DNA from 3 places in the Paraburkholderia sp. BL17N1 genome. Region 1 is predicted to be linked to each of the others. Evidence: predicted binding sites of a transcription regulator. Region 1 holds the regulator's gene; each other region holds the start of a gene.

Evidence for each region. The regulator HrcA, encoded in region 1, represses chaperone genes, less so after heat shock. The targets are predictions, from matches to a motif close to TTAGCACTCNNNNNNNNNGAGTGCTAA.
Region 2: groES (co-chaperone GroES) is a predicted target of HrcA. The motif match lies at 2,470-2,496, and genes of this name have one in related genera.
Region 3: rpoH (RNA polymerase sigma factor RpoH) is a predicted target of HrcA. The motif match lies at 2,500-2,526, and genes of this name have one in related genera.

What each region holds. Positions count from the first base shown of each region.
Region 1 is NZ_RBIW01000001.1:714,489-719,288, reverse strand. Features, by position in the region: gene B0G82_RS03115 (NAD kinase) at 1-547, opposite strand, end outside; gene hrcA (heat-inducible transcriptional repressor HrcA) at 878-1,897, shown strand; gene hemH (ferrochelatase) at 2,083-3,153, shown strand; gene B0G82_RS03100 (RNA-binding S4 domain-containing protein) at 3,162-3,569, shown strand; gene B0G82_RS39970 (hypothetical protein) at 3,541-3,702, opposite strand; gene grpE (nucleotide exchange factor GrpE) at 4,094-4,678, shown strand.
Region 2 is NZ_RBIW01000001.1:557,493-562,292, reverse strand. Features, by position in the region: gene B0G82_RS02455 (methyl-accepting chemotaxis protein) at 1-68, opposite strand, end outside; gene B0G82_RS02450 (GNAT family N-acetyltransferase) at 524-961, shown strand; gene B0G82_RS02445 (GNAT family N-acetyltransferase) at 1,046-1,624, opposite strand; gene groES (co-chaperone GroES) at 2,569-2,859, shown strand; gene groL (chaperonin GroEL) at 2,915-4,555, shown strand; gene B0G82_RS02430 (hydroxymethylpyrimidine/phosphomethylpyrimidine kinase) at 4,726-4,800, opposite strand, start outside.
Region 3 is NZ_RBIW01000001.1:971,325-976,124, reverse strand. Features, by position in the region: gene B0G82_RS04170 (cytochrome ubiquinol oxidase subunit I) at 1-913, opposite strand, end outside; gene cydP (cytochrome oxidase putative small subunit CydP) at 903-1,163, opposite strand; gene rpoH (RNA polymerase sigma factor RpoH) at 1,503-2,438, opposite strand; gene B0G82_RS04155 (acyloxyacyl hydrolase) at 2,802-3,365, shown strand; gene B0G82_RS04150 (nuclear transport factor 2 family protein) at 3,408-3,791, shown strand; partial or broken gene B0G82_RS04145 (2-isopropylmalate synthase) at 3,983-4,800, opposite strand, start outside.

The DNA.
Region 1 (4,800 bases):
CGATCAGACCGTCCGAGCGCTGGTTGTACATGAAGCGGCCGTCCACCGAGACATGCAGCTCCGCCATGCCCGAGAAGCCGCTGCGGTTGACCACCACGTCGTTGAAGGCGAGCGCGTGATAGATCGGATTGCCGCCGCGCATGATGCGCGCTTCGAGCAGCACGCGTTCCTCGCGCTCGAAATTGCCCGAGAGCATTTGCGGCACGATCTCGCGCATGTCGGAGATCGGGATGTCGGTGATGAAGCCGAGCCGCCCGTGGTTGATGCCGATCAACGGCGTGCGGTATGGCGCCAGCTGGCGGCCGATGCCGAGCATGGTGCCGTCGCCGCCCAGCACGACCGCAACGTCGGCGCGCGCGCCGATCTCGGCGGGACGCAGCGCCGGATAGTCGGTCACGCCGATCTCGGCGGCGGTGTCGGCTTCGAATACGATCTCGAAGCCGCGCTTCGCGATGCACGAGGCGAGCGCGGTCAACGGCTCGGCGATGCCCGGCGTGTTGTTGCGCCCGACGAGCGCGACGGTCTTGAACTGGCTGGTCACTTGCATGCCGGCATTACACCATAGGTAGGGCCTGAAAAGAACCGCAGACAGACCCGGTAGCGGGCCGGCGCGCGCGGGCTGTCAGCACATCTCGCGATTGTCGTTAGAATGGTGAAGCCTTGATGACATGTGCGCCGGTTAAAGTGCGGCGGGGTGCCGGCAGCCGGGCCGCCCAGAAGGTGGCTCGCAAGGCGGTCGGCAAAGCGCCGGGCGGAACGCCGGCTCGCAGGCCGGACCGAAGGCAGAGCGCCGCTTTGGCAAACGGCGGCGCGTTCGTCAGGGATGGGCGCCCCTAGCGCTCGCGGTAGTCGTGCCATTGAGCTAAAATTTTCCCTCATGCTAGATCCTCGCGCACAAACCCTCCTCAAAACGCTGATCGAGCGCTACATCGCCGAAGGTCAGCCGGTCGGCTCGCGCACGTTGTCGCGCTATTCGGGCCTCGAACTGAGTCCCGCAACGATCCGCAACGTGATGTCCGACCTCGAGGACCTGGGGCTCGTGATCAGTCCGCATACTTCCGCGGGCCGCATTCCCACACCGCGTGGTTACCGCCTGTTCGTGGACACCATGCTCACCGTGGAGTCCGCCGCGGACGAAGAAGCCGTGACGCGTACGGTCAAGACTACGCTGCAGGCAGGCGAGCCGCAGAAAATCGTTGCGGCGGCGGCCAGCGTGCTGTCCAACCTGTCGCAGTTCGCCGGGGTGGTGCTCACGCCGCGGCGCAGCCACGTGTTCAAGCAGATCGAGTTCATGCGTTTGTCGGACAAGCGCATTCTGCTGATCATCGTGACGCCCGAAGGCGACGTGCAGAACCGCATCATGGCAACTCAGCGCGACTTCTCGCCCTCGCAACTGGTCGAAGCCTCGAACTACATCAACGCGCACTTCGCGGGCCTTTCGTTCGACGACGTGCGGCGCCGTCTGCGCGAAGAAATCGACGAACTGCGCGGCGACATGACCACGCTCATGCACGCCGCCGTCACGGCCAGCACGGACGAATCGGACACGGGCGAAACCGTGCTGATTTCCGGCGAGCGCAATCTGCTCGAAGTGGCCGACCTTTCGTCGGACATGGCGCGCTTGCGCAAGCTGTTCGATGTGTTCGATCAAAAAACCAGTCTCCTTCAGTTGCTCGACGTGTCGAGTCACGCGGCGGGCGTGCAGATTTTCATCGGCGGCGAGTCGAATCTCGTACCGATCGAGGAAATGAGCGTAGTCACCGCGCCGTACGAGGTGAACGGCAAGATCGTCGGCACGCTCGGCGTGATCGGGCCGACCCGCATGGCCTACAACCGCGTGATCCCGATCGTGGATATCACCGCGCGCCTGCTCTCGCTGACCCTCAGCCAGCAGTAAACGGCTTCGACTCCTGGCCGCAGCCGCGGCTGGCTGCTGCTCCTGCTGCAAATAATGCGTGACGGCGCGCGGCTTGCCAATTGGCCGAATGGCCAGGGGTGTGCGGCGGACCAGTGCATGAACCGCGCCGCTATAATGAATCCCACCTCAACCGACTCTCCGCCAACACCGGTGCCTTGCTGCCTATGCGCTTCGACCTCGAGCGGCCCTCACAGAACGCCAGTTCACACCGTGTCGCCGTGCTGCTGATCAATCTCGGCACGCCCGACGCGCCGACGCCGCGCGCGGTACGCCGCTATCTCGCGCAGTTTCTGTCCGATCCGCGCGTAGTCGAAATTCCGGCGCTGCTCTGGCAGATCATTTTGCGGTTGCTGATTTTGCCGATTCGGGGCGTCGCCTCGGCCAAGAAGTACGCTGCGGTGTGGATGCCGGAGGGCTCGCCGCTGCGCGTTCATACAGAAAAGCAGGTGGAAGGCCTGCGCCATCTGTTGCAACTGAATGACTACACAGTGCTGGTCGACTACGCGATGCGCTATGGCACACCGGGTATCCCGGCCATGCTGAACCAGCTCAAGCTGGCGGGCGCCGAGCGCGTACTGTTGATGCCCATGTATCCGCAGTACTCGTCCTCGACCACCGCCACCGCGTTCGACGACGCCTTTTCGGCGCTCAAGCGCATGCGCAATCAGCCGGAAATCCGCACGGTGCGCCAGTACGCCGATCATCCGGCCTACATTGCGGCGCTTGCCGCCCAGGTGCATCACTACTGGCATCAGCACGGCCGGCCGGATTTCGCCGCGGGCGACAAGCTGGTGCTGAGTTTCCACGGGGTGCCCAAGCGCACGCTGGATCTCGGCGACCCTTACCACGAGCAATGTCAGCAAACCGGCGCGCTGCTGATGCAGGCGCTCGAACTGACGCAGGTGGAATGCCGGATCACGTTCCAGTCGCGTTTCGGCAAGGCCGAATGGTTGCAGCCGTACACGGCGCCCACGTTGAAGGAACTGGGTGCGGCGGGCGTGCGGCGCGCCGACGTGTTCTGTCCAGGCTTCACGGCCGATTGCCTTGAAACCATTGAGGAAATCGGCATGGAAGTGCGCGACGAATTCCTCCATGCGGGCGGCAAGGATTTTCATCGGATTCCCTGCCTCAATGCCTCGCAGGCGTGGATCGCCGCACTGGGCGAAATCGTTGCGCAGAACCTGCAGGGCTGGCCAGTTCAGGCGTTGCCGGTGCCACATACGACAGGAGCTTGACCCGGCTCATGAACTACAGGATTGCAACTGACCCGGGCGCGAAGTTGCGCATCGACAAATGGCTCTGGGCGGCGCGCTTCTTCAAGACGCGCTCGCTCGCGGCGGACGCCGTCGAAAAAGGGCATGTGCGGATTGGCGGCGCCAGCGTCAAGCCGGCTAAAGACGTGCGGGTCGGCGACCTGGTCGAAATTGAGATCGAGCGGATTGTGTGGCAGGTGGAGGTGCTGGGCGTGTGCGACGTGCGCGGCCCGGCGAGCGTCGCGCAAACGCTTTATGCGGAAACCGAAGAGAGCAGGGTGAAGCGGCAGGTCGAACAGGAGCGGCGCAAGACGTATCGCGAACCGGCGGCCGCCTTGCACGGCCGGCCGACCAAACGCGACAGGCGCACTATCGACAAACTTTCAGGTGGGGGTTGAACAGCTGTTCCATGGTCGCGTGCACGCCGCCGTATTCGGTAGTGTGGTCGTTGACGGCCCCGGACATGCAGATGGTCGTGGTGCCCGCAATCAGAACCAATGCGACCACCGAGATTGCAAAGGTCAGTTTCACGGTACTCCCCTCAGGAAGGTTCAGGATAAAGACGGGCGAATCAGGTGGGAATTGCAATAAATCGGAAAGGTTGACGTCAGATTAGGGTTAACGCGTCTTTTCCGATGCTTTAATGGAGCATAGGCCACTTGCCGATTGCACTCAATCTCAATCTGATTGCGCAGCAAAAATGGTTGTAACCGGGCATTTCCACCACCCATCCCTGGTGCGAAAAGATCAGGGAGAACCGCTTGAAATGGCTGTTCCCGGCCTCATCTGCCGTTTTGATTTGCGGTGACTCGCGAAGTTGTCTGTCGCGATTTTGCAACGCACAAACCACGCCAGGTTGGATGTGTTGCCTGCCACCGCTGGCTTTTACCTCGCTTTCACCCATTTAACGACTTTCAGCGACATGGAAAACACGCAAGAGAACCCGACGAGCCAGAATCCCACGCCCGCCGACGAAACCGCGCGCCAGGCCGCCGAGGCCGCAGCACCCCAGCAGGAAGCGGCGGCCAACGCCGCGACCGATTCGCCGGTCAACGCAGAGCAGACGGCCCTGGCCGAAGCTGAAGCGAAGATCGCCGAGTTGCAGGAGAGTTTTCTGCGGGCCAAGGCTGAGACCGAAAACGTCCGCCGCCGCGCTCAGGAAGACGTCGCCAAGGCGCACAAGTTTGCTATCGAGAGTTTCGCTGAGCATCTGCTGCCGGTGATCGACAGTCTCGAGGCAGCGGTCGCCCACTCGTCCGACGATCTGCAGAAGGTGCGCGAAGGCGTCGAACTCACGCTGCGTCAGCTCACCGGCGCGCTCGAGAAGGGCCGCGTCGTCGCCCTGAATCCGGTTGGCGAGAAGTTCGACCCGCACCGTCATCAGGCCATTTCCATGGTGCCGGCCGAGCAGGAGCCGAACACCGTGGTGGCCGTGCTGCAGAAGGGCTTCGTGATTGCCGATCGCGTACTGCGTCCGGCGCTCGTGACCGTCGCCGCACCGAAGTAAGCGCCAGAAGGCGAGGCAAGTTGTCTCGTCCGGCGGGTGGCCGCCATGGCTGACCTTCCCGTCGATGCTGCCGCGCTCGGCCTCTAGGGGAACCACAGCAACGTTGACGGACATCCCGGACC
Region 2 (4,800 bases), 160 kb from region 1:
ACCAGCGCGGCTAGTACGCCGAACGCCCACGTGAGTCTGGCTTTCACTGACAGCTGATTAAAGTTCATGTTTCGATTCCACTGAAAGCGTAGTAAATAAGGACGATGGCGGATCGCTGCCGCGCTAACGCCCTCGAAGATGCTGGAGTGCGGGATGTTCTTGTTCAACGGATAAATCAGTCACCCGCATCAGGTACTACGGCTATAAGGCAAAGATCCTGAAGGGCGAGGTTCCCCAGGTAGCGACTCGCAAACGTTCTCGCGCTATTGTTTTTTTTAATGAAGGAAGCATCTTGTTAGGCTCGCAGACGACAGCAAGCGGGTAGATTTTTGTCTGATGATTAATCTGAGTGACTGCAGGCCGCCATTCGTTCATAAGCTGTACCAACGAAATGAGCTATCGATTGCTTTGAATGGACGCGATCGCGGAAATGGGAAGCGTCGGGCCTCTCTTTCGAACCTGCTAACTGCCGGTCCTGTCGTGACTCGACTGACCGGATTGGATTGGTTGCGGTCCGCTCGCGATGTGTGATTTGAAATTTCTCGCGCGCGTCGGTATCTGTGCGGATGCCGCCACAGAATTCGCCCGCGACAAGCCGCACTGGCTCTCCAGCCTGCAAGGAGAAGATCGAGCAGCGTTCCTTGCTGAGCTTGGCAGCAAAGCCGTCGGCTTCATTACGATTCAGGTGGTGAAGCCGATAAGCCCGTTATTGCAGCCGATCGTCGCTGGTCGCATCGGCTCCGTCGCGGTCTCAGAACAAATCAGAGGACGCGGGGTCGGCAGCTCTCTTATCAAACTCGCAGAAGAGTGGGCGCGGAACCAAGGTGCCACGGATATCAGACTAGCCGTTTGGGAATTTAACGAACAGGCAGTCAATCTGTACCAGGAACTTGGCTACGAGATTCGCGCGTTCGAGATGGGAAAGCGGATTCGGACCTTGGTGGATGTTCCGAACGCGTGAGCCGGCGACCGGCGACCCCTGATGGCACCGGGTGCTTTAAGCCCACGGAAATCGAAAGGTCGGAGCGAAGGCTGCAAGACTGGTTTAACGTTCTGGAATTTGGTTGATTAGCGATGTGAGCACGTGGTCGGCCCATACTCCATTGATCCTTAGATAGGACCGAGCCAAGCCTTCACGCTCGAACCCTAGCCGTTTTAATAGTTGTTCGCTACGAAAATTTTCGGGCCTAAAATTCGCCATTATTCTGTGCAACCCAATTTCGTCAAAGATATAAGTAATGGCAGACGTCAATGCTTCGTACATCAGACCTTGTCCTTCAAACCGCTTTGCAAGCGAAAATCCAAGATGACATGCCTGAAAGGGCCCGCGCACGATGTTCGTGAAGTTGCAATCACCGACTATTTCGCCGGTTCCCGACGAAATGAGAAGGAGATGCACCGCGACTCCCGAACTGTTGTTATGCGCCATTGTCGACAGCCGGTGACAAATGGATTCAGTGTCGAAGAAGCTTTCGTCTCGAAGCGGTTCCCAAGGCTGTAGGTGAGCGCGATTTTCAATGGAGTATTCCCGCAACTCATGCGTGAACTGCTCACATGCCGGCACAAGTTTCAGGCGTGCCGTTGAAATTTCCCGCGGTAGTACGTCGATGTGAACACTCGTCACTGGGGCTCTCCGTTGAAAACGCGGGAGAGTATGTTTAGTCAGAAATTCTTCGTCAACAATTCGACTGGCGACAAGTGACTCAATGTCCGCTCTGGGAAAAGCCAAGAGCGTTGTCTGTCAACGGCCGCGATGTATGAAGCCGACTCACGGATTGACTCCTCAAGGGATCAATCATTGACGGTCTCCGGAACGGCCACGCGTTTTACTACTCGACCGACCTCTCAATATCCGGCCTCGAAATTCTGCCATCGAGCGATGACGAACTGGTGACGCACATGAATGAAAGGCGCGGCCACAATCTATCCCAGCTGTCTGAACTTGTGGCGATAGTGAGTTTGCCCAGCTCAACGGGGAAGCGTGATGCTGGTGAATCGTTTGAAGCCGCTATGGAAGAGGTAGTGAAGCGGGCTTGTCCAGCGACTCCTTTACGCCGTCGTTTCGCATGGCCAGGTGATGAATTGATCGAACATCTGAATCCAGAGCGGCTGCACGACGAGAGCGATAGGGTCGCGGGCTGCACGGTGTTTTTCGAATTCCCAGACCATTGCGGAAGGGGGCGATCCTTTCTTGGGGGTTTACCCTTGAACGAATGTTGACCACTTGGTTTTGCGAGGCGGCTTCGCCAGAAACGGCTAGGTTTCGTAGCAGCGTTCACAACCCGTGTATCACGGCGGCCCCAGTTCTAACTCGTTGTTTCTTATGGAAAGTGTGCGCCGTTGCGGTGTCCGGGCGCACAGTCGTCGGTTCAAACTTAAGCGAACAAAGTTCAAAGTTAAGCGAATCTCGACACGAATCTTGATAACCGCACCATCCCTTCTTGAATTTGTCACCACCCGTCCATATAATTAGCACTCGCTGCACGAGAGTGCTAACAACATCGCCGGTTGGCTCCGCCAGCCGGGTTTTCTCAGCGTTCTTCAGTCTCAATCAAGAGAGGAGTATGTATGAACCTTCGTCCTTTGCATGATCGCGTGATCGTCAAACGTCTGGATCAAGAAACCAAGACCGCGTCGGGCATCGTGATCCCCGAAGCCGCAGCAGAAAAGCCGGATCAAGGCGAAATTCTGGCAGTCGGTCCGGGCAAGCGTGACGACAAGGGCGCGGCAATCGCGCTCGACGTGAAGGTGGGTGACCGCGTTCTGTTCGGTAAATACGCAGGCCAGACCGTTAAGGTCGACGGCAACGAACTGCTCGTGATGCGCGAAGAAGACATCATGGCCGTGGTGCAGAAGTAAGCGGCAAGTCGCTGCTTTTCCCGGTCGTATCTTAAAGAATTCAAGGAGTTAGAAGATGGCAGCTAAAGACGTCGTATTCGGTGATTCCGCCCGTGCCAAGATGGTTGAAGGCGTGAATATCCTCGCGAACGCTGTGAAGGTCACGCTGGGCCCGAAGGGTCGCAACGTTGTCCTGGAACGCAGCTTCGGCGGCCCGACGGTCACGAAGGACGGTGTGTCGGTCGCGAAAGAGATCGAACTGAAAGACAAGCTCCAGAACATGGGCGCGCAAATGGTCAAGGAAGTGGCTTCCAAGACCAGCGACAACGCAGGTGACGGCACCACGACCGCAACGGTCCTGGCTCAGTCGATCGTCCGCGAAGGCATGAAGTACGTTGCATCGGGCATGAACCCGATGGACCTGAAGCGCGGTATCGACAAGGCTGTGACGGCCGCAATCGAAGAACTGCGCAAGATCAGCAAGCCGTGCACGACCAACAAGGAAATCGCACAAGTCGGCGCGATTTCGGCGAACAGCGACTCGTCGATCGGCGATCGTATCGCTGAAGCGATGGACAAGGTCGGCAAGGAAGGCGTCATCACGGTTGAAGACGGCAAGTCGCTGCAAGACGAGCTGGACGTGGTCGAAGGTATGCAATTCGACCGCGGCTACCTGTCGCCGTACTTCATCAACAACCCGGACAAGCAAGTCGCCGTGCTCGAAAACCCGTTCGTGCTGCTGCACGACAAGAAGGTGTCGAACATCCGTGATCTGCTGCCGGTACTGGAACAGGTCGCCAAGGCTGGCCGTCCGCTGCTGATCATCGCGGAAGACGTCGAAGGCGAAGCGCTGGCTACGCTGGTGGTGAACAACATCCGCGGCATCCTGAAGACTGTTGCTGTCAAGGCTCCGGGCTTCGGCGATCGTCGTAAGGCCATGCTGGAAGACATCGCGATCCTGACCGGCGGTCAAGTCATCGCTGAAGAAACCGGCCTGACGCTCGAAAAGGCAACGCTGGCTGAACTGGGTCAAGCGAAGCGTATCGAAGTGGGCAAGGAAAACACCACGATCATCGACGGCGCTGGCGAAGCAGCCACCATCGAAGCGCGTGTGAAGCAGGTTCGCACGCAAATCGAAGAAGCAACGTCGGACTACGACCGTGAAAAGCTGCAAGAGCGCGTTGCCAAGCTGGCAGGCGGTGTTGCGGTGATCAAGGTCGGCGCTGCGACCGAAGTCGAAATGAAGGAAAAGAAGGCACGTGTCGAAGACGCACTGCACGCAACGCGCGCAGCTGTGGAAGAAGGCATCGTGGCTGGCGGCGGCGTCGCGCTGATCCGTGCACGTACGGCAATCGCCGGCCTGAAGGGCGCTAACGCCGATCAGGACGCAGGTATCAAGATCGTGCTGCGCGCGATGGAAGAGCCGCTGCGCCAGATCGTCACGAACGGTGGCGAAGAAGCCAGCGTCGTCGTGGCAGCTGTTGCTGCTGGCCAAGGCAACTACGGCTACAACGCAGCAACCGGCGAGTATGTCGACCTGGTCGACGCTGGTGTTGTCGACCCGACGAAGGTGACGCGCACGGCGCTGCAAAACGCAGCTTCGGTCGCTGGCCTGCTGTTGACGACCGACGCAGCTGTTTGCGAACTGCCGAAGGAAGACGCTCCGATGGCCGGCGGTATGCCCGGCGGCATGGGCGGCATGGGCATGGACATGTAATTTCGATTGGGCCTCCTCGTCTGGAGGCTCAGTTGGAAGCACATGGGGAAGCGCGCCGCAAGGCGTGCTTCCCAAACGAAAAAACCCGCAGAAATGCGGGTTTTTTTATGGGCGCTCGCTGCAGGCAGAAGCGCCCGGATCAGAGGGCAGCCGACGCTCCGCGCCGGCTATCAGTGCCGCGCTTCGCCCGGCGCTGCGTCCTTGCCGGCTGCCGGCGGCGTTTCGTCGTCGGCACTGCGCGCCCA
Region 3 (4,800 bases), 260 kb from region 1:
GTTCATCTAGTGAGCGTGTTGCGATCAGGCCGAGCGCGTACGGAATCTTGATGGCGTAGTCGGTGCGCTCTTCCTTCTGATTCGGAATCCCGATGATCGTGAAGGGAGCCGGCGCGGGCGCGGTTTCCCATTCGGATTCGATCGCGGCCAGTTTGACCTGCTGGACTTCGCCGGTACGGTAGCCGGATTCGTCGCCGAGCACGATCACGCATAACGTCGACGCCAAACCGAAGCCGGCGGCAATCGCGAACGAGCGCAACGCGAATTCGGTGTCGCGGCGCTTGAGCAGATACCACGACGACACGCCGAGCACGAACATCGACGCCGTCACATAGCCCGCCGACACGGTATGCACGAACTTGACCTGCGCGACCGGATTGAACAGCACGGAGAAGATGCTATCGAGCTCCATGCGCATGGTCTGGTAGTTGAAGGTCGCGCCGACCGGATTGTTCATCCAGCCATTGGCCACCAGAATCCACAGCGCCGACAGGTTCGAGCCGAGCGCAACGAGAAACGTGACGAACACATGCTGGACCTTCGAGAGCCGTTTCCAGCCAAAGAAGAACAGCCCGACGAAGGTCGACTCGAGAAAGAAAGCCATCAGGCCTTCGACCGCGAGCGGCACGCCGAAAATGTCGCCTACATAGTGCGAGTAGTAAGACCAGTTGGTGCCGAACTGAAATTCCAGCGTGAGACCGGTGGTCACGCCCATCGCAAAATTAATGCCGAACAGCTTGCCCCAGAACTGGGTCATGTCTTTGTAGATCTGCTTGCCGGTCATCACATAGACCGACTCCATGATGACAAGCAGCCAGGACAGGCCGAGCGTGAGCGGGACGAACAGAAAGTGGTAAAGCGCGGTGATGGCGAACTGGAGGCGCGACAGTTCTACGACTTCGCTAACGGGCATGTGGATCACCTTGGGACGGATGCGAGGCAGGCACGGACAGCAGCGCCTGCGCGACTTGCTCAGGCGGCAGCGACATGTGCTCCGCCTGCGGATGATTGAAGAACGTGTACTTGAGCGCCATCAGCAGTACGAATTTGATGGCGAGGACGATGGCGATATCCCGCGCCAACGTCGGACCGCGCACCCAGCCATGGAACCGTTGGCGCAGGCTCCGGCGGCGGGTGGTGCTGCGATTGAGGGCTGTGGTCATGATCGGTAGAAGGCAACTTCACACCGGCGAATCCGGCTGGCGCCAGACCGCGTCAGCGGTCGGGCGAGTGCATCCCGATTCTAGGAGTAGAACCTCGCGCGCAACAGTTCGGAACTGCGGCATTGGGTCGCGAGACTTGCCCCGTTCAACCAGTATTGCTATCTGGTTTGTGATACGTCAAGAAACGCATGTCGCTTGTGGATGTTCTTGAGCGAAGGCGGGCGTGCGCGAACAAGCCGCGGCGTGGGCGAAAAAAAGCCCCGCCGTCTTGCGAGGGCGGGGCTTGGCAGCTTTGCTGCCGCGCGCCGGACGAACCGGCATGCTGACAATTTTCAAGCGTTAAGCGTATTCGGTGAGCGCGCCGCGCATCTTCTTCATAGCGCTCGCCTCGATCTGGCGAATACGTTCGGCGGACACGCCGAATTCGTCGGCCAGTTCGTGCAGCGTGGAGCCGCCCGAACCGTCGTCTTCCACCTTCAGCCAACGTGCCTCGATGATGCGGCGGCTGCGGGCGTCAAGTGCGTCCAGCGCGCTCGCAATACCGTCGCTTTGCAGCTTGTCGCGCTGACGCGAAGCCAGCACGGCGGTCGGTTCGCTATGCGAGTCAGCCAGATAGGCGATCGGCGCGTACGCTTCTTCACCGTCTTCGACCTGGCCTTCCAGCGCAATATCGCCGCCGGACAGACGCGTTTCCATTTCGGAGACTTCTTCGCGCTTCACGTTCAACTCTTTGGCCAGATCGTCGATCTGGTCCGGCGTGAACGCGCCCAGCCCTTGCTTGTGGCTGCGCAGGTTGAAGAACAGTTTGCGCTGCGCCTTGGTGGTGGCGACCTTCACCATCCGCCAGTTGCGCAGAATGTATTCGTGGATCTCAGCCTTGATCCAGTGCATGGCGTACGACACGAGGCGCACGTTCTGCTCCGGATCGAAGCGCTTCACGGCCTTCATCAGGCCGATATTGCCTTCCTGGATCAGGTCGGCGTGCGGCAGTCCATAGCCCAGATAGTTGCGCGCGATCGACACGACCAGCCGCAAGTGCGACAGGACGAGACGGCGCGCGGACTCGAGGTTGTCCTGCTCGCGAAATTCGGTGGCGAACTGGCGTTCTTCCGCCGGCGTCAGCATCGGAATCCGATTTACGGCCTGGATGTAGGCGTCGATATTGCCCAGTTGACCGGGCAGCAGCGAGGAATGCGAGAGCGCCAGTGCACCTGCCGAAGCGGCCTTAGCCGACGACGGGCTCAAAGTACTCGGAAGGGTCATTGCATGGCTCACGTAGGAAACTCCTTTGGAATCAGACAAAAGCTTATTCAGGTAACGACTCCAGCGTTGGATGTTAGCACTCTGAATTGCCGAGTGCTAATACTTAGAGGGCGTAGGGGCATCCAAGTTCCGCAAATTCCTATTGAAATTCACGAATCAATAGCCATGGTACACCGCTTCAGCCGGCTCTGTGCTAGACGTAGAATTTACCTAACAGACTGCCTACATCGTTATAAATACCTGATTTTTGCCAAATTTGAAGTGACTAATTGCGGAAAGTCAGCTTTCTTCATGCGATCCGCTAAATTGAGATTCACCTTAGAATACGCAAAACAGTTACAGATTGTTCAGCGTTCCACGGAACCCAGGTGTTAGATGAACAACAAAAAGAATGCTTTGCGTGGTCTGACTCTAAAAATCTTCGCCGGATCGTTGATTTTAGGGGCTTCAGGTTTGGCCTCGGCCGATCAGTGGGGCGTGCAGGTTGCAGGCGGTCTTGGCGACCATCACGTCCGGAAGCTCGACCTTGGGGTGGTCTGGGACCCCAATCTGACCTGGTGGCAAATTGGCGACTGGCACTTCGCGCTGATCGGCGAAGCGCACGTGGCCTGGTGGCATACCGATGAAAGTGACGAGCACCGCAATATCGGCGAATTCGGCGTCACGCCGTTTATCCGCTTCATTCGCGGCACGGGCTCGATCCGTCCCTTCGTGGAAGCGGGTGTTGGTGTGCGACTTCTTACGCATGCCCGCATCTCTTCTGACTACACCTATGCCACGGCGTTCCAATTTGCGCCAACAGCCGGCGCGGGCGTGCAGTTCGGCAGCCACCAGCAGTACCAGGCGGGCTATCGCTTCCAGCATGTTTCCAACGGCGGTATCAAAGAGCCGAATCCTGGTATAAATTTCCACCAGCTATATCTGCAATACAACTTCTGACAACCGTGGCCACGTTGGCTCACCGGTGCAAGGGGCTGAGCGATGGCAGCAAAGATTATCGAAGCGGTTCGCGAACTCGAGCGAGAGCGCTTTCGGGCGATGGTCGACGGCGACGGGCCCTCGCTCGACGCCCTGCTCGCGGACAACGTGAGCTACGTTCACACGAACGGCAAGCGGGAAACCAAACGGCAGTTCATCGACGGGATTACCACGGGCCGCCGCCGCTATCGGCAGATCGAGATTCAGTCGCAAGAGGTGCTGCCGGTCGGGCGCGAGATCTGCGTGATAACCGGTCGCGCGCTGATCGAAATGGAGGCGAACAACGGGGCGCTGCTGTTTCCGATCGCCTACACGGCGATTCATATGCAGGAAGACGGCCGTTGGCGCCTGATCGCCTGGCAGGCCACGCGTTGCGCAATCGAGTGAGCCTTGTGAGCTCATTCTGTCGAGCCGGCGGCGCCTTGTGAGCGGGCCGCTCCGATTGACGCGAGCGCTCGCGCATCGTGTTTGCGTCGGTTTGCCTCACGTCGGCCTGATTCTCAGGCGGCGACGCTTTCCTGATCCAAACCGCTCCATTCGCGTCGATCCGGCGCGCCGGTTTCTGCCACTTTGAGCACCTGCGCCGCGACGCCTTGCCGCTCCGCGTTCTTCGCCCGCATCACCGCTTCGCCTGCATATGGATGGCGTGGATGCACCGGCAACTGATTGCAGCGCTCCGCCATGAGCCGGACCGCCTCCATATCGGAGAAATCGAGCCCCGTATCGACACCCTGCGCATCCAGATTCATCGCCAGCGCGACGAGATCGACGTTGCCGGTGCGCTCGCCGTTGCCGAACAGGCAGCCTTCGACGCGGTCCGCGCCCGCCAGCAGCGCCAGTTCCGCGGCGGCCACCGCGGTGCCGCGATCGTTATGCGGATGCACCGACAGCACGATGCTGTCGCGATAGCCAAGATTGCGATGCATCCATTCGATCTGATCGGCGAAAGCATTCGGCGTCGCCACCTCCACGCTCGCGGGCAGGTTGACGATCATTTTGTGATCACGCGTGGGGCGCCACGTCTGCGCGACCGCGTCGCACACTTCGCGTGCAAACGGCAATTCGGTCGTATTGAACGTTTCCGGCGAGTACTGGAAGATCCAGTGCGTGCCGGGACGCGCTTGCGCATGGTCCTTGATGAGTTGCGTGCCCTGCACGGCCAGCGCCTTGATCTCGGCCTTCGACTGATTGAACACGATCCGCCGAAACGATGGGCAAATCGCGTTGTACAAGTGCACGATGGCGCGCGGCGCGCCTTCCAGCGCCTCGAACGTGCGCGCAATCAGTTCCGCTCGCGACGGCATGAAGACCTCGATGGTCACGTCGTCGGGAATGCGCTTTTCCTCGATCAGCTTGCGGACGAAATCGAAGTCCGTTTGCGACGCCGACGGGTAGC